DNA from 2 places in the Shewanella sp. SW32 genome. Region 2 is predicted to be linked to the other one. Evidence: riboswitches for the same ligand, from Rfam matches in the RefSeq annotation. Region 2 holds a riboswitch; the other holds the start of a gene.
What was found. A riboswitch is a leader RNA that binds a small molecule or an ion and turns the genes downstream of it on or off. The one in region 2 is predicted to bind lysine.

Region 1 (9,146 bases), on a different contig from region 2:
AGCCTTAGAGCAAGGCATGGCAGAGCAGTATCAAGAAATTCTCGCAATAGCCAATAATCCGGCAGCAGCAACCTTCGATAATACGATTGTGGCTATGGAGAAAAGCGGCGCCCTACTCAACCGTGCATCAAGCGTGTTTTATAATTTAGCAGGGTCGAATAGCAATCCAGAACTGCGTAAAATCCAAGGGGAAATGGCGCCAAAAATGGCGGCCCACTCAGATAATATCAACTTAAACCCAGCGCTATTTTCCCGTATCGAAGCCATCTATAACGACCGCACCAACTTAGGATTAACCCCAGAAGCAGTACGTTTGGTTGAGGTATATCACCAACGCTTTATCATGGCTGGGGCTAAACTTACCGATGAACAAAAAGTTAAAATCCGCGCGTTAAATGAAGAACAATCAACACTAACGAATGAGTTCTCTCAGCGTTTATTACGCTTAACCAAAGAAATCGCCGTTGTGGTGGATTCAAAAAGTGAACTTGCTGGGTTAACCGACGGTGAAATCACTTCAGCCGCGAACGATGCCAAAGCGGCCGGTCACGATGGCAAGTATCTGATTAACATCACCAACACCACTCGCCAACCTGTGTTGGCATCACTGGAAAACCGTGAGCTACGCCAGCGTATTTGGGAAGCCTCAGCGAACCGTGGCTTAACTGGTGAAAACGAAACTGCGTCACTCGTATCTCGTTTAGCGAAACTCAGAGCCGAGCGCGCAACACTATTAGGCTATGAAAACTGGGCAAGTTATCGATTAGCACCGCAAATGGCCAAAACACCCGAAGCGGTTTACAGCATGTTTGGCTCAATGGTGCCTGCGGTAGTTGCTAACACAGAGAAAGAAGCGGCCGACATTCAAGCGATGATCACTAAAACCGGTGGGAAATTTGAACTGGCACCGTGGGACTGGGAGTTTTACGCAGAAAAAGTTCGCCAAGAAAAATACGCCCTCGATGCCAATAGCATTCGCCCATACTTCGAGTTTAATCGTGTGCTCGAAGACGGCGTATTCTACACACTCAAAGAACTCTATGGCGTCACCTTAAAACCACGCCCAGATTTACCGGTTTACCATCCCGATGTGAAAGCCTACGAAATGTTTGATGCCGATGGCTCAAGCATGGCCATTTTCTACGCCGACTATTTTGCCCGTGAAGGTAAACGTGGTGGCGCTTGGATGAGTTCGTTCGTCGGTCAATCCTTCCTCGAAGGCACTAAACCTGTGGTCGTCAACGTGATGAACATAAAGAAAGCGCCCGAAGGTCAACCCACCTTCGTCAGCTATAACGAAGTCACTACTATGTTCCATGAAATGGGTCACGGCACCCACGGCATGTTCTCTAAAGTGACTTATCCAAGTCTGGCGGGCACCTCGGTTTCACGCGACTTTGTCGAATTTCCATCGACGTTTGAAGAAGATTGGGCCGCCCATCCAAAAGTGTTAGCGAACTACGCGAAACACTATGAAACAGGCAAACCCATTCCCGATGAACTGCTGCAAAAACTGCTGAAATCTGGCAGCTTCAACCAAGGCTTTGACACTCTGGAATACATGGCCGCTGCATTAGTAGACATGGAATGGCATTCATTAACCCCAGATACCCCGCTGCAAGATGTACCAACATTTGAAGCCAATGCTTTGAAAAAGCACGGCTTAAACATCAGTGCCGTACCTCCGCGTTATAAGTCGACCTATTTTGCCCACGCCTTCCCCGGCGGTTACTCGGCAAGTTATTACGCTTATATGTGGAGTGAGATTTTAGCGGCGGATGCGTTTGCCTATGTACAAACCCAAGGCGGGCTCAATCGTGAAATCGGCATGAAGTACCGCAAAACGATCCGTGAAGTGGGTAATAGCATAGCGCCAATGGACGCCTACAAAAACTTCCGCGGACAAGAGCCAACCACAGAAGGCTTACTTAAACGCCGCGGTCTAGATCAAGCACGCTAAGCTAAGAGTTGATAGCCTTAATGCGATAAGCTAGAGATAAAAACAAACTCAGCCTTAACCAAAAAAATCAGCCAGCATAATGCTGGCTGATTTATTTTGACTTATTTGTCGTGAACGTTTGCAGTGAAAGGTTTCAATTAACGTCTAGCTAATTGTGCCTTTAGATTTGATTTTAAGTACGATAATACTAATTACAAATGCCACACTACAAGCCACTAAACCCGCGACAACAGACTCGGTAAATCCAAGTGCCACATAACCCACTAAGCTAATAAACGCCGCAATGAGTGCATAAGGTAGCTGAGTCACCACATGGTCGATGTGGTGGCAACTGGCGCCCGTAGACGACAAGATAGTCGTGTCGGAAATTGGTGAACAGTGATCGCCAAATACAGCCCCCGCCAGCACAGAGGCAAGCATAGGTAGCATCATGCCAGTGTGACTTCCCATCGCCATATCAGCAGCAATCGGCAACATGATCCCGAACGTACCCCAGCTAGTACCAGTTGAGAACGCGGTAATACCTGCTAGCACAAACATTAAGGCGGGTAAAAATGCGAACGGAATATTTCCTGTTGCTAAACTAGCCATAAACTTACCGGTTTCGAGTTGACCAATCACACCTGCGATTGTCCAAGCAAATAACAGGATGTAAATCGCCGGCAGCATAGAGCGAGCGCCCTGCACTATACCTTTGACTATCATCAATTTCTCAACGCCTTGCACTAAATTCAATATCAGCGAAACCGCTAGACCAATTAATGCACCAAAGAAAAGTGATGAACTGACATCGGTTTTCTCAAAAGCAGAAATAATATTAAATTCAATCCCTTCCGCCGCGAGTACTTGAGCGCCACTGTTAATCATAAAATAGAGGGTTGCAAATACCAACACGGTAATCGGCAGAAATAGACCTAAAATCTTACCGGTTTCGGCTTCAGGTAAATCCGCGTTCGCCCCAGGCGGTAATCCTTTAGACTCATCGTATAAATTACCACGTTGGGCATTGAGCTCATGCTCACGCATTGGCCCAACATCTAATCCCATAAAGACAACAAAAAGTAATAATAACAAGGAGAAGATTGCGTAAAAGTTCATCGGGATCATTTGAATAAAAATACTCAAATGACCCGTATCAGCAAAACCATGGGCAGTTAATATCCCGCCAATGAGTGCGATAATATAAGCACCCCAGCTCGAAACTGGAGAAATAACGCACACAGGCGCCGCAGTAGAATCTAATAAATAAGCTAACTTAGCGCGGGAAACATAATAACGATCGGTAACAGGTCGAGCGACCGAACCAACAACTAAACTATTGAAATAATCATCAATAAAAACTACGCAACCTAAAAACATGGTCAATAGTTTAGCATCACGTTTATTACGTATATGTAAACGAGCCCAATCGGCAAAAGCCCGCGCGCTGCCACTTACGGTAATTAACGCTGTGATCATTCCCAGTACAATTAAGAAACCGAGAATATATAAGTTCCACGAATTTAGACCTTTATCAGTCCAAAAAAGCCCTTTAACGCCATTAAATACAAACTCACCCGTTGCTAAAGGTGAAAATTGATTGAGCAATAAAGCACCAATTAAAATACCTAACCCCAAAGAAAGCAGTACACGGCGAGTCAAGATCGCCAACACGATAGCCACCGCAGGCGGCAACAAGGAAAGTGCCGAATCGGCATAATTCATAACAGTCATTGATTATTATCTTCGTTAAATACGAATGGAGGGCGACTGAACTGGTGGGAAAAGGCAATAGATACCCAAGGTCACCTGTCCTATCAGTAGCGCTCCATAGTAACTATTCCCAATATCCATATCGGAAAATACTATGGCAGTGCTGCACCTATTAGGTACAACCCCAGCAGTTGATCGTGATAAATCGAACCACTTCGGCACCAAATCCTTTCGCAATCGATCAACGGAATCACCCTACTGATCACTACTAATATTTGGCGCGCCTCTACTTCTAAGAACGCCCTTGCACGGGCGTGAGGCACATAAAAACATAAGCGGCTTAGCAGATGCTACCGCAAAGCCACTTAATGTGACCTAGATCACAGATAAAATCAACTGAGACTTGTAATCAGCTCAGGAACCGCCTCAAACAGATCAGCAACGAGTCCATAATCGGCAACTTGAAAAATCGGCGCTTCAGGATCTTTGTTGATTGCAACGATGACTTTAGCGTCTTTCATGCCGGCTAAATGTTGAATCGCGCCAGAAATACCGACGGCAATATACAAGTTTGGCGCAACGATTTTACCGGTTTGACCCACTTGTAAATCGTTAGGCACAAAACCTGCGTCAACTGCAGCGCGTGATGCGCCAACTGCTGCGCCGAGCTTATCAGCAAGTTGCTCCAACATGCCGAAGTTTTCACCACTGCCCATGCCTCGGCCGCCAGATACGATAATGCCAGCATTGCCTAACTCTGGACGGGCAGAAACTGTCAGCGATTGAGAAACAAACTGAGTTCTCGCTTCAAACACTTTATCAAGTGTCGTCACAGCCGCACTGTTACCTTCTGGCGCAGCGTCAAACGCACTGGCGCGCACTGTTATCACTTTAATGGCATCATGGCTTTGCACTGTCGCTAAGGCGTTACCCGCATACACAGGGCGCACAAAGGTATCGGCATTGACGACGGTAATAAGTTCTGAGATTTGCGCGACATCTAATAATGCTGCAACGCGCGGAAGCGTGTCCTTACCTAAACTTGAAGCCGAGGCCAGAATGTGACCATAGTTTGACGCTAAGTCCACCAGCAATTTGGCAAAATTTTCCGCTAAATGCGCTTCATACACGCTGGCATCGGCAACGAGTACTTGGCTAACGCCTTGTAGTGCCTGTGCGGCTTGGACAACCGCGCCACATTGATGACCCGCAACTAAGACATGTACTTCATCGCCTATGGCACGGGCGGCGGTAACAATTTTTGCCGTATCGAGTTTCAGTGCAGCATTATCATGTTCAGCTAATACTAAAATGGCCATTTAGATCACCTTCGCTTCATTTTTTAACTTTTCAACTAGCTCAGCTACCGACGCTACCATAATGCCCGCTTTACGTTCAGCTGGCGGAGTGACCTTCACAATCGTTTGGTGACTCTTTAACGTCACGCCTAAGTCTGCCACAGTAAATACTTCTAATGGCTTACGCTTAGCTTTCATTATGTTAGGCAATGAAGCGTAACGGGGTTCGTTCAAACGTAAATCGGCGGTCACAACAGCAGGTAAAGGCAGTTTAAGAGTTTGCATGCCGCCGTCAATTTCACGGGTGACTTGTAATGTATTCGCTTCTAATTTGATTTCTGAAGCAAAGGTCGCCTGTGGCATATCCATTAACGCGGCAAACATTTGGCCAGTTTGGTTATTATCACCATCGATGGATTGCTTACCAAAAATCACCAGCTCTGCTTGTTCTTTGTCTTGTACCGCTTTGAGCAATTTGGCGATAGACACTGGCACGAGCTCTTCTTCAGTATCGATATGAATTGCACGATCTGCGCCTAATGCAAGCGCGGTACGCAGTTGTTCTTGCACGGCTTTATTACCAATACTGACAACAACCACTTCAGTAGCGCTACCCGCTTCTTTTAAACGAACCGCTTCTTCTACTGCGATTTCACAAAAAGGGTTCAACGCCATTTTTAGGTTTGCAGTGTCAACACTTGTATTGTCAGCTTTGACCCTGACCTTCACATTGGCATCAACAACGCGCTTAACGGGCACCAATACTTTCATAGGGTTTCCTTCCTACACTTTCATGTACATGGACAAAACATTGGTTAATACCAATGCAGGATAGAGCAACTTTACGTCCTGTTAACGTTAACGTCAACCAAAGTCAAACGCCTGTTTGTATTTTTTAATCCGCTGCAACGGCCACTTTTTTGGACACTTATTTGAGGGAATAAGAAAAGTTCAAAAAATAAATAATATTTAATTTCCTTAAAACGCATAATTTTATTTGATTCGAGCTATATTAGTTTCTATCATTTAGGTGTTGTTCACCATTATCCTGTATTAAAAATAGAGTGGGACGAAAATAGATATGAGCGAATTTTTAGAGATATTAACTCACGGCCGTCGTTTTAAAGCTGCAGTAAAAGAACTTAGCGTTGAAGAGCTACGTGATTTAGCCGACAAATTAGATAAAATTTTAGTAGAACGCGAGTCTATGGCTGAGGAAGAAGAACAAGCCATGGCAGCTCGTAATGCTAAGATTGAAGAAATCCGTCAACAAATGGAAGCCGTTGGTTTATCAATTGATGACTTAGGTGGCGTAGCTGTTAAAGCTGCTGCGAAGAAACGCGCTCCTCGTCCAGCCAAATACCAAATTGAAGTTGACGGTGAAATGGTTCAATGGACTGGCCAAGGCCGTATGCCTACCGTATTTAAGAACGAGATCAACAAAGGTCGTTCTATGGAAGATTTCTTAATCTAATCCAACCAAGTGTGATGGCGCTAATTTGCCAACACAAGTTTGCATAAAAGCTCGCATTAATTGCGAGCTTTTTTATATCCATCAATCGTTTCAAACTTAAACGACAGCCGTTAATTCCGCACCTCACTCCCGCTCAAATTACGTTACAATTCAGCCTTAGTATTTACATCTGCTTTCAGTTACTCTTTGTTCACCCTCACTCGATTGAATAAAATAATGCAGATAAACAATAAGATAATGATAAGCTGCAGCATAATCGCTAGCTTAGTATCACAAACAACATTTGCCCAGCTCAATACTGGAACAACATCCAGTAAACTCACTGCATTTACCCATGCTGAATTAATTATTGCCCCGGGAAAACGTTTAAGCGATGCCACTTTATTAATTGAAAATAATCGAATTAAAGCCATTATTGAGCACAACGACATTCCCGCTGGCGCATTTAGAATCGATTTGAGTGGTTATACAATTTATCCCGGATTTATCGATCCTTTTACTGATTATGGGATTGAGTTCGAATATCCCAAACTTAAGCTCACTCGCCCCGTCTATGATATAAAGCGTATAGGTGGTAATGCGGAAAATGGTGCAATTCATTCTGAAAAAGAATGGTTTAATTACGTTTACCCCAATAAAGAACGCGCAAAAGAGTGGATTAATAATGGTTTCACCAGTGTGCAAAGTAGCAAACTCGACGGTATCTTCCGTGGGACGGGTGTCAGCCTTTCATTAGCAGACAAAACGGCTAATGAAGTGATTTATCGCGCCCGCAGTCAACCTTTTATGGCATTCGATAAAGGTTCGTCTGAACAAGATTATCCCTCATCATTAATGGGCAGCATTGCACTTATTAGGCAAACCTTTGCCGATGCAAATTGGTATAACCAAAATAAAAACAAACCTGCCAATGGCGCAATAAACAATCAAGTCGAATTTAATATTGCCTTTGAGCGTTTAGATAATTTAGCCGATAAGCAAATTATCTTTGAAACCAAAAATCTCAACGACCAATTACGTGCAGCCCATTTACTCAAAGAACATAAACTGCCAGCCAACCTACTTGGTAATGGTCAAGAATACTCACGCATCAATGAGTTAAAGGCGCTGAACTATCCGTTGATCTTGCCTTTAAACTATCCGCAGGCACCCGATGTCGGCACAGATGACGCTGATCGTGAAGTATCACTGGCGGATTTAAGACAGTGGGAACGTGCACCAACCAACCCTGCAGCGGTAGCTAACGCGGGTATCCCCTTTGCGTTAACGCAGTTTGGGATTAAGACAGATGCCTTCTGGCCGCGCCTACGCCAAGCCATTGCCCAAGGTTTAAGTGAAGAAAAAGCTCTCGCGGCACTCACCACCCAAGCCGCAGAGATGACAGGCACCGCCGACTTTACCGGTAAACTCGCGCCCGGTTATATGGCTGACTTTGTTATCACTAAAGGCAATATCTTTAAAGATGGCCAGATCTACAGTGTTTGGTTGCAAGGTCAGGAGCAAAGTCTGCGCTCACTTCCCCAAGCACGATTACTGGGAGATTACCAATTAAGCCTCAATAACCTCACGCTAGATTTATCGCTACATGATGAAAGTAAAAGTGATAAACCCAACATCCAAGGCAATTTAAGCAGTGGCGAACAAAGTATCTCACTCACTCAACTTAAGTTAGATGATAACGGAAGATTGAGCTTTACTGCCAATTTGAGCGCCGCAGGCATTAACGGCCTTAGCCGCTTTACGCTGTGGATGGCCGATGACGGCATTCAAGGTCGTATGGTCGATGCAAAAAGTCGCACTACAAATGTTGCCGGTGTCGCTATGACTCAAACTGCAAAGCTCAAAAATGCAGACCAAGCAAACAATCAAGCTCCCAAGAATGAAGCCAACACGAGCCTAGTGAGTCACCTCACCTTCCCTAACGTCGCTTACGGACTGAGAGAAGCCCCTAATGTTGAGAAGCTACACATCAAGAATGCCACCCTGTGGACATCGGATAAGCAAGGCATTCTCGAACATGCTGATCTCTTGATGGCCAATGGCCGCATCGAAAAAATTGGCCAACAATTAAGTACACCATCAGGTTATCAAGTCCTCGATGCAACAGGTAAACACCTCACCGCCGGCATAGTCGATGAACACTCGCATATCGCCATTAATGGCGGTACTAACGAAGGAACAGACGCAGTTACCTCTGAAGTACGCATTGGCGATATTATTAATCCCGACGATATTTCAATCTATCGCGCCTTAGCGGGCGGCGTCACCAGCGCGCAATTACTCCACGGTAGCGCCAACCCTATCGGTGGCCAATCACAACTGATCAAAATGAAATGGGGCGAGCCAGCCGAACAACTCAAATTTGTTAACGCGTCCGCCAGTATCAAATTTGCTTTAGGTGAAAACGTCAAACAGAGTAACTGGGGTGAGAAATTTGTTCAGCGCTTCCCCCAGACTCGCATGGGAGTAAAAGCGTTATTTGAAGAAACCTTCGACGCTGCTATCGCCTATGAAAAGGCGTTAAAAACCTATGATAATCTGCGCTCCAGCGATAAAAAGAAAACCGTCGCCCCGCGTCCAAGTTATCGTCTGCAGGCGGTCGCCGAAGTATTAAACCAGCAACGCGACGTACATATTCATTCCTATGTACAGTCAGAAATCCTGATGTTTATCCGCTTAGCCGAGGCTTATCACTTTAAAGTGCAAACCTTTACCCATGTGC
Region 2 (9,146 bases):
AAGTTTGAGCAAGTGATTTACCGTCACTTGGGTGAAGCTGAAGTCAAGGATCAAAAAGTGGGAGTGGACTATTTACGGAGTCTGCCATTTGTCGATGCCGATAATGTAGCAATTTACGGCCACAGCTACGGTGGTTACATGGCCTTGATGAGTCTATTTAAGGCGCCAGATTACTTTAAAGCCGCGATTTCGGGCGCGCCTGTAACCGACTGGCGCTTATATGACACCCATTATACTGAGCGTTACTTAGCCCATCCTGAGGGGAATGAAAAGGGTTATGAAGCCAGCAGCGTGTTTCCCTATGTGAAAAACTATCAATCGGGTCTGTTGATGTATCACGGTATGGCCGATGATAACGTCTTGTTTGAAAACAGCACTCGGGTTTATAAGGCGCTGCAGGATGAAGGGAAATTATTCCAGATGATCGATTATCCTGGATCTAAACATTCGATGCGTGGCGAGAAAGTGCGTAATCACTTATATCGCTCACTGGCCGATTTCCTAGATAGGCAGTTGAAAAACGCCAAATAGTAGGCATAAAAAAACCAGATCCTAGGATCTGGTTTTTTGTGAATCGATTCTTATCAAACCAATTAATGCGGATGTCGCTTAGCGGGTGATTAGCCTTCTAAGTTACCGCAAAAACGATAGCCTTCACCGTGAATAGTCGCGATGATTTCTGGCGTATCTGGCAAGCTTTCGAAATGCTTACGGATACGACGGATAGTCACGTCTACAGTACGATCGTGTGGCTTAAGTTCACGGCCGGTCATTTTCATCAGTAGATCGGCACGAGTCAAAATTTTGCCTGGGTTTTCAACAAAGTGCAGCATAGCGCGGAACTCGCTACGTGGCAGTTTGTAAGATTCACCCTGTGGGCTCACTAATGAACGGCTGTTGATCTCTAAGCTCCAATCATTGAAGCGGTAGTATTCTACTGAGCTCTTTTCTTCGACTTCAGCGCCAGCGCTGTTGACACGAGTCAGAAGGTTACGAGCACGAATCGTTAATTCACGTGGGTTGAACGGCTTGGTAATATAATCGTCCGCGCCAATTTCAAGTCCAAGAATTTTGTCGACTTCGTTGTCACGACCTGTCAGGAAGATAAGACCGATGTTGTTGATTTCACGTAGTTCACGTGCCAACAATAGACCATTCTTACCTGGCAAGTTAATGTCCATAACGACCAAGTTAATTTTGTTTTCCTGCATAGCCTTATGCATTTCTGCGCCATCATTGGCCTCAGTTACCACATACCCTTCTGCCTCGAAAATACTTCTCAGCGTGTTACGGGTAACGGCTTCATCTTCAACGATCAGAATGTGCGGATTTTGCATATTATTTACCTAAATTTTAATCAGTTTATACTAACCAATAAGAGCAACTTACTTCGGGCTCTTATATTCATAAAAGCGTTGATACTTCCTTGAACTGCTTTGTGCTCAAAAGGAAAATCTTTACGGTGACATCTATATCTGGATGTAGATTAAGTGCACGTTTAAGTGTAATACGAGAAAACGTAATCAGTACCAACTTCGATAAGCAATAGTTAGAATAAGTTCCTTAACTATTGTTTTTTTTAAATGTTTAAAAGACAAATCAAATGTAGAACAGATTTTAAACAGATGCCCGGTCAGTTCACGTTACTTTAAGCGATATATGTAACAAACTGTATTGAACGATAAGCATCTTGCTCAATCTGTTTCAACTCACCAGTACGTACATTGTACTCGTTTTAGTCATTTGTTAACAAATGAAATGTTAACAAATTTTAGGTGAGCAGGGGTTTTTACCATGATATTTACTTTAGCTATTGATTAGTATAACTAATGTATTTCTTATTCCTGTGAGCCAGTTCACGCCTCTTTGGATTTTACAATCACTCTGCTACACTAGCTTGGGTTCATTTTTCGACTAGACTACCAATGGACAATACGACTCAAAATTTGTGGCAATGTTACCAAGCGCCGTTGTTTTTGCTGACTCAAGCATTATCCTGTGATTTTTCCTTTGCTGTTATTACCGCTCATAATCCCGCTTCAAAGCTTCTCTCTCCTAGCCAAAACCGTTTACTCGATCGCCAACTTCTTCGTGAAATTGAATTACTCGGTAGCCCTTATCGTGCTTTAGTGGGCGCCGCACCGGATTTATCCCACATGGAAAAAAGTTGGGCCGTGTTTATCGATAGAACGATGGCATTGCAATTGGGTAAGAAATTTAATCAATATGCGATTTATGTTGTCGAACAAGGGGATGTGAGCTTAGTGCCTTGCACCTTGGATGGACATGATGAAGTGTGTTTAGGCAAATTTAGAGATTATGTGCAGCTGGTATACGAGCTACCCGATTTGAACATTTAGTTGTTTTCAAAAGATTTTATTTAAATTGTTCATTTGTTATGAAATTAGCATTGACTTCATTAGGGGTTTATTGCTACTTTTTTCGTCCCTTTCCTCGGAAAGGAACAGAAGAGGAGCGTTAACTAGGTAGTCGGTCAGAGGAGCACAAACTCCAGCGATGACTGATGAGGGAGATTAACGCCGAGGCATAGATATGGTTGCTGCATGTTTATGTCGGTCGCTCAGGCTGAATCCTGACGATTGTCACCTGTAATTGGTGGAGAGCTTCTGGTGACGATTGCTGTTTCCCTTCTTTTGGGGTGCGTTATCATTGAGCACCAGGCTCTTCGAACGAAGTCAGTTCGGAGTGTGATCATGTTAGTTAATCAATATCTTATTCAATTTGTGTTTATTTGTTGCCCTACGTGTTTCACGGAGGTGCGCTAATGACCCTCGTTGTTGCAAAATTTGGTGGCACCTCAGTCGCCGACTATAACGCTATGAATCGCTGTGCCGACATAGTGTTAGCTAATCCTCATTGTCGTTTAGTTGTGGTCAGCGCTTCGAGCGGCGTGACTAATCTGTTAGTGGAATTGACCCAAGAATCGATCAACGACGATGGCCGATTACAGCGATTAAAACAAATTGCCCAAATTCAATATGCGATTTTAGATAAGCTCGGTCGTCCTAACGATGTGGCCGCCGCATTAGATAAATTATTGAGTCGCATGTCGGTATTGAGTGAAGCGCTCGCATCACAACGCAGCAAAGCGACTATGGATGAGTTGTTGTCCCTCGGTGAGCAATGTTCTTCGGCGTTGTTTTCGGCGGTGATCCGCGAGAAAGGTGTCAACTCAAGTGCCTTCGATGTGCGCCGAGTATTACGTACTGACAGCCACTTTGGCCGCGCTGAACCTCAGGTTGAAAAGATTGCGACTTTAGCTCGTGATTATCTACAGCCACTGTTAGCGGAGCAAGTGATTGTGACACAAGGCTTTATCGGTGCCGATGAATCGGGTCAAACGACCACGTTAGGTCGCGGCGGTAGTGATTATTCTGCTGCACTGTTAGCTGAAGCGTTACGCGCCTCAGCGGTAGAGATTTGGACCGATGTCGCGGGGATTTATACAACGGATCCTCGTTTGGCGCCCAATGCCTTTCCGATTGCCGAGATCAGTTTCAATGAGGCTGCCGAGATGGCGACCTTTGGTGCCAAGGTATTGCATCCAGCGACTATTCTTCCTGCCGTTCGTCAGCAAATTCAAGTGTTTGTGGGTTCAAGTAAAGAGCCTGAAAAGGGCGGAACTTGGATCCGTCATCAAGTGGAAGATGCGCCCGTATTCCGCGCTGTGGCTTTGCGCCGCGATCAAACCCTATTAAATCTTCACAGCTTGCAAATGTTGCATGCGCAGGGCTTTTTAGCGGAAACCTTTGCGACATTAGCGCGACATAAGATCAGTGTGGATTTGATTACCACATCAGAAGTGAATGTGTCTCTAACCCTCGATAAAACCGGTTCAGATTCAAGTGGACAAGGTCTGTTGAGTGAGGCATTGCTGCAAGAATTATCACAGCATTGTCGTGTGCGAGTTGAAGATGGATTGGCCTTAGTGGCGATTATCGGTAATCGTATTGCGACGACACCGGGTATCTGTCGCCGTGTATTTGAAGTGTTAGAGCCACACAATGTGCGGATGATTTGCCAAGGTGCCAGCCCACATAATCTGTGTGTGTTAGTGGCCGAAGCGGAAGCGGCACAAGTGGTTAAATCGCTGCATCAAAATCTGTTCGAAGGCGTTTAGTATGTTGCCGACAACATCGTCTCTGCAAATCGGGGAGCTTGCCGCAGGGCAAGCACTCACTTTGCCTATCTACCATTTCAAGCCGAGTGACGATAAGGCGACTGGCCCCAAAGTGTATATTCAAGCCAATGTCCACGGTGCTGAAGTACAAGGGAATGCGGTGATTTATCAGTTGATGAAGCAGCTTGAACACTGTGACATCCGCGGCGAAATCACCTTAGTGCCATTGGCCAATCCACTCGGGATCAACCAAAAAAGTGGTGAGTTTACCCTTGGCCGATTTGATCCTATTACGGGCGCGAATTGGAATCGTGAGTATTTGAATCATGCTATCGATTTACCGACTTGGTATGGTGAACATACCAAGCTGAGTGATAGCGAGCTGCTCCAAGCCTATCGCAGTACTTTGGTTGAAGCCTGTCAGCAAAAATTGCGGCATGAATGGGGCATCACAACGGGTCATAGACTTGCGGTTAACCTGCAGATTATGGCCCATGGCGCGGATATAGTGCTCGATCTGCACACCGGTCCTAAGTCTTGTAAGCACTTGTATTGCCCTGAATATGACTTAGCTGCTGCGCAGTTTTTGTCGATCCCTTATACGCTCATTATCCCCAATGCCTTTGGTGGCGCCATGGATGAGGCTGCGTTTTGTCCTTGGTGGCAATTGAGTGATTTTGCAAAATCTCAAGGGCGCGATTTAGGGGTTGCAGTGTCAGCGTTAACCTTGGAATTGGCGAGCCAAGAGCGCGTCTGCCTTGAGGATGCACGGGTTGATGCACAAGGGATTTTGGCATATTTAAGCCACCGAGGCGTGATCGCTGAAACCGTTGCACCCGCTAAAATGACGCGTTTTGGTTGTTATCTAAAAGACTATAAAAAATATCACGCGCCAAGTGCTGGGTTAGTGGAATACCTCGCACCTGTGGGTGAGCCATTAGCTGCGGGGCAGCCCTTAGTGAATTTGCTGCGAATGGATTTATACGGTACGGCGGATGAGCTAAAAACGGTTAGTTTGCCGCAGGACTGCGTGCCGATTTTGCACTTTGCTTCGGCGTCAGTGCACCAAGGAACTGAGCTTTATAAAGTCATGACTCATGTGTTTGAGTTACCAACGACATAATCGCCCGCTTAGAGCATAAGCATTAGCCCATAACAATTAGTTTATGGGACTGAGAGAAAACAACGCCAATCCTAATCGATTGGCTTTGTTGTTTTAAGGTGGCTATAACCACTTAAATCGATAAAACAGCGCCATTTGCAGGGCGACGAGTGAGATTAATATGCCGCAGAAGGTGGCGAAGGCCCAAGTGTTGTCCGCGCCCGGTATCCCGCCAATATTGACCCCAAGTAAGCCTGTTAAAAAGCCCAACGGTAAGAAGATTGCTGACACTAAGGATAAGAAGTATAAGCGTTTGTTGAGTTGCTCCGACTGCTGACTGAGTAATTCTTCTTGAGTCACATTAGCCCTATCGCGCAGGGCATCGAGATCTTCAATGGTGCGGATAAGTTTATCGTTTGTTTCCCTCAGCTTGAGTCGCTCAGTATCTTTAAATAGGCTGAATTGCTCGGAAATCATTTTCGAGAATGCTTCGCGCTGTGGGGCTAAATAGCGGCGAATGGCCACAGTTTGACGGCGCAGTTCGGCGATATCGGTACGTAAGTCTTTCACATTGCCTGAGACGACTAGCTCTTCTAAATCAGAGAGCTGTTCTTCCAATTTATCAATAAACTCGACTTTACGATTGGTCAGTCGCTCGCAGATTGCGACGATAAAGTCCCCCGTAGTTGTAGGCCCATTTCCCTCAAGGATCAGCTCGGCGACATCTTTGACCGACTGTAACTCGCGATCGCAGGTGGAAATGATCCGCTGTTTATCGGCATAGATACGCACTGCCACCATGTCTTCTGGAGCAGAATTGGGGTTGAGGTTAACGCCGCGTAATGCGAGTAATATGCCTTCACCTGTTATCACTGCACGGGGACGAGTGTCTTGGGCGAGTAGGGCATCACTTTCGACCTTAGGCAGACCGCTATTGAGTATCCAGTGGCGTGCCTTTTTATTACGATAGCGAAGATGTAACCAGAGTAGGCCATCCTGAGGATCCCATTTTTCGATCTGTTCTAGGCTCAAGGTGGAACCCGCTTGGGCGCCGCTGAGCACTAAACTGTAGATAAACCCTTCGTGCATATCGCATTCCATTTAACTTTCAAAATCATCCAAACAAACTAACTGATTTTGTCATGAAAATGAAGTCAGTACTTATGCTTAACGACATGAGGTAAACGTTAATTGACATAAATTTGATGTGCTGAGTGATGCAAGCAACTTAGCCAAGGATAGGTTAAAATTAGCATTAGTAGGCTTAGATCAAAGAGACAATAAAATGGAATACGAATTTCGGCGTAACAGTTTAACTGGCACTTTTTTGGCTAGCTTTAGCATGGATCATGAAGTGCTTGGGCAATGGTTTACGGAAGAATTAGGGACTGAGTTAGCTAAAATTCAGCAAGTGTTGGGTGTGATAAAAGAAATTCAAGCTGATAAACGAGGTTCATGGCGTCTTGTTGGTAATGATTTTACCTTAGAGTTAGAGCGTGAACAGGCGCGAGTGTTTGCCAATACCTTAGGCTTTGAGCAAGAATATGAATTGGAAGAGGCTATGTCACTCTATGATGCTGAGTCAGAAGCTTATTGTGGCCTAGAGGATTTTGAGCAGGCGCTATTGAGTTGGCAGCAATTTATTGAGAAAGGTTTGTAATCATTTATTTAATCTCTATTTGATAAAAACATAAAGGCAATCATGGGATTGCCTTTATTGTTTGCGTGATACCAAGCTTATTTTCGTATCTTTAATTATTTAGGTAGCGCACCGCCATTTCGGTTCTCGATTTAGCATTGGCTTTACGCAGTAGGTTTTTCACGTGCACTTTAACTGTGCCTTCACTAATGTGTAAATGCTCTGAAATCATGCGATTACTTAAGCCTTCCGCCAGTTGCTGTAGAATTTGCAGCTCCCTTGGGGTCAGGCTTGAAATCCATTCTTGTTCATCGGTCGCATCTTTAAGTTCGTAAAGGTATTCCTCGACTTCATCGCTGATCACCCTGTGGCCAAGCATGGCATTCTTGAGCTTTTCGAGCAGCAAATCTGGCTCAGTATCTTTAAGCAAATAGCCGTCAGCTCCAGCGCGAAGTAAACGGATAACATCCTGTTTTGCATCGGAAACGGTGAGAATTACTATGCGTGAGGTAACACCTTCTTGGCGCATGGCGTTGAGGGTATCTAAGCCTGTCATGCCTTTCATATTCAGATCGAGCAATATGATGTCGGGTTCATCGGTGACCACTGCGGTTAATGCGTCTAAACCACTACCGGCTTCGCCAAATAGGCTGAAGTCAGGATCTGAAGCGATGAGCTGGCAGATGCCTTTGCGCAAGAGGGGATGGTCATCGACCACCAGTACGGAATAAGGTTTACCCATTTGAAGGCTCCTGTTGAGATGGGAAAATAAGCGTCACTCTAGTGCCACTTGACCCCTTGCTGTGCTGCATAAGGTTTAATGGGTTGTTAGGGTTGAGTGCGTCGTCTTGTGCATTGCATCCTTGCTCAGTCGTGGTTGCCATAGCAGGTTTAAATCTCTTTAAATCATTGTCGCTGAACACGACTTTACCTGAAAGCTTACTGGCTCGTTCATGCATTATACCTATGCCAAAATGTTGATCTCGTTCTTTTAAATGTCCAATACCTATGCCGTTATCACAAACATCAATATTGACCATACCCTCGTCATCCTTATAGCAATAGATGTTAATGAGGCTGGCCTCGGCGTGTTTGATGGCGTTTAACGTTGCTTCTCGCGTGATCTGCAGTATGTGGATGTGCTGCTTTGCCTCTAGCCATTGTGGCGCAAGTTTATAGTCTAAGGTTATCTTTATATTCGTCTTTGTCCTGAGTTGCTCAAGCATAGCCTCTAAAGCACTTTTTAGATCGGGTTCTTTAATTGTGAGCCTAAAGGTGGATAGTAACTCCCTGAGTTGCACGTAGGCAGTGCTTACACCTTCGTTGATTTCGGTTAACTGCGCCTCAACGATCGGGCTGCGGCAACTGCAATCTAAGTTTTTGCGTAATAAGCTAATTTGGATTTTCAGGAAAGATAGCACTTGACCCAAAGAGTCGTGCAGCTCCCGGGCAATTACGCCACGTTCCTCCATTAGCGCCAGTTGTTGTCTTTGCTCTGTGGCATTGTGGATCACGATTGAGCGCGTCAGCATAATTGCGAAATTGTTAAACAAGGCGATATTGGGTGTTTGGTCGGCAATTAACTCTAAATAGCCTAAATTAGCCTGCTCAAATTGCAGTGGGAAACGGGTGCTCTCTTGAGTCATATCTGGCCAGCCGCCATCGGCCTCAATCACTTCTAACTCTTGCTCGGGATACTGGATAATGAGTCTTAGGTAGTCGAGTGATTCATAGCCTTTTAACTGATTCAGCGCCGCTTTAAGCGCTTTGTAATCGAGTTTATTCGCGTTTAATGTCAGCAGGTTATCATATAAGAATGCCAGCTCGTTGTTGGCCCTTGTCAGCGCTAAGGTTTTTTCTGCTACCTGCGATTCTAAGTTGCCATAAAGCGTCGCGAGTTCCTTCGCCGTTTTTTGTAGGGCATGGGTCAGCGCTGTAAGTTCAATGTATTCGGTCTCGGGCATTTCAATTTCAAAATTACCTTTAGAAATGGTATTCGCCGACTCCATCAGTTTTTGCAGTGGGATCACCACTTTCTTCTTTGTAAAACGCACGGCCACAAAAGCGATAATGAGCATGACGCCTAAGCCTAATATTTGGCTGGCGGCAAGGAGCCTGAGTTTAAAGGCGGCGTAGTGCTCCATCTCAAGCACCAGTAAATCTATGGTATCAACAAAGTCCTTCAGTGAGGCGACATAATCGCGGGAGTTTTCTTGTTCTATGTAGTGCTTCATCACCAGCCATTTATCAATGACAAGCTGATA

Region 1: linked by a shared signal. The riboswitch ahead of L5M28_RS02555 (Na+/H+ antiporter NhaC family protein) and the one ahead of lysC (lysine-sensitive aspartokinase 3) in region 2 are both predicted to bind lysine.

The regions. Positions count from the first base shown of each region.
Region 1 covers NZ_JAKKSJ010000003.1:107,896-117,041, forward strand. The annotation lists gene L5M28_RS02550 (M3 family metallopeptidase) at 1-1,960, shown strand, start outside; gene L5M28_RS02555 (Na+/H+ antiporter NhaC family protein) at 2,105-3,673, opposite strand; lysine riboswitch at 3,753-3,949, opposite strand; gene L5M28_RS02560 (electron transfer flavoprotein subunit alpha/FixB family protein) at 4,045-4,971, opposite strand; gene L5M28_RS02565 (electron transfer flavoprotein subunit beta/FixA family protein) at 4,972-5,721, opposite strand; gene L5M28_RS02570 (H-NS family nucleoid-associated regulatory protein) at 6,032-6,424, shown strand; gene L5M28_RS02575 (amidohydrolase family protein) at 6,641-9,146, shown strand, end outside.
Region 2 covers NZ_JAKKSJ010000032.1:45,400-54,545, reverse strand. The annotation lists gene L5M28_RS17995 (S9 family peptidase) at 1-531, shown strand, start outside; gene arcA (two-component system response regulator ArcA) at 621-1,337, opposite strand; gene L5M28_RS17985 (DUF3293 domain-containing protein) at 1,926-2,360, shown strand; lysine riboswitch at 2,461-2,635, shown strand; gene lysC (lysine-sensitive aspartokinase 3) at 2,786-4,141, shown strand; gene L5M28_RS17975 (succinylglutamate desuccinylase/aspartoacylase family protein) at 4,143-5,264, shown strand; gene L5M28_RS17970 (zinc transporter ZntB) at 5,367-6,332, opposite strand; gene L5M28_RS17965 (YacL family protein) at 6,529-6,903, shown strand; gene L5M28_RS17960 (response regulator) at 6,995-7,624, opposite strand; gene narQ (nitrate/nitrite two-component system sensor histidine kinase NarQ) at 7,617-9,146, opposite strand, start outside.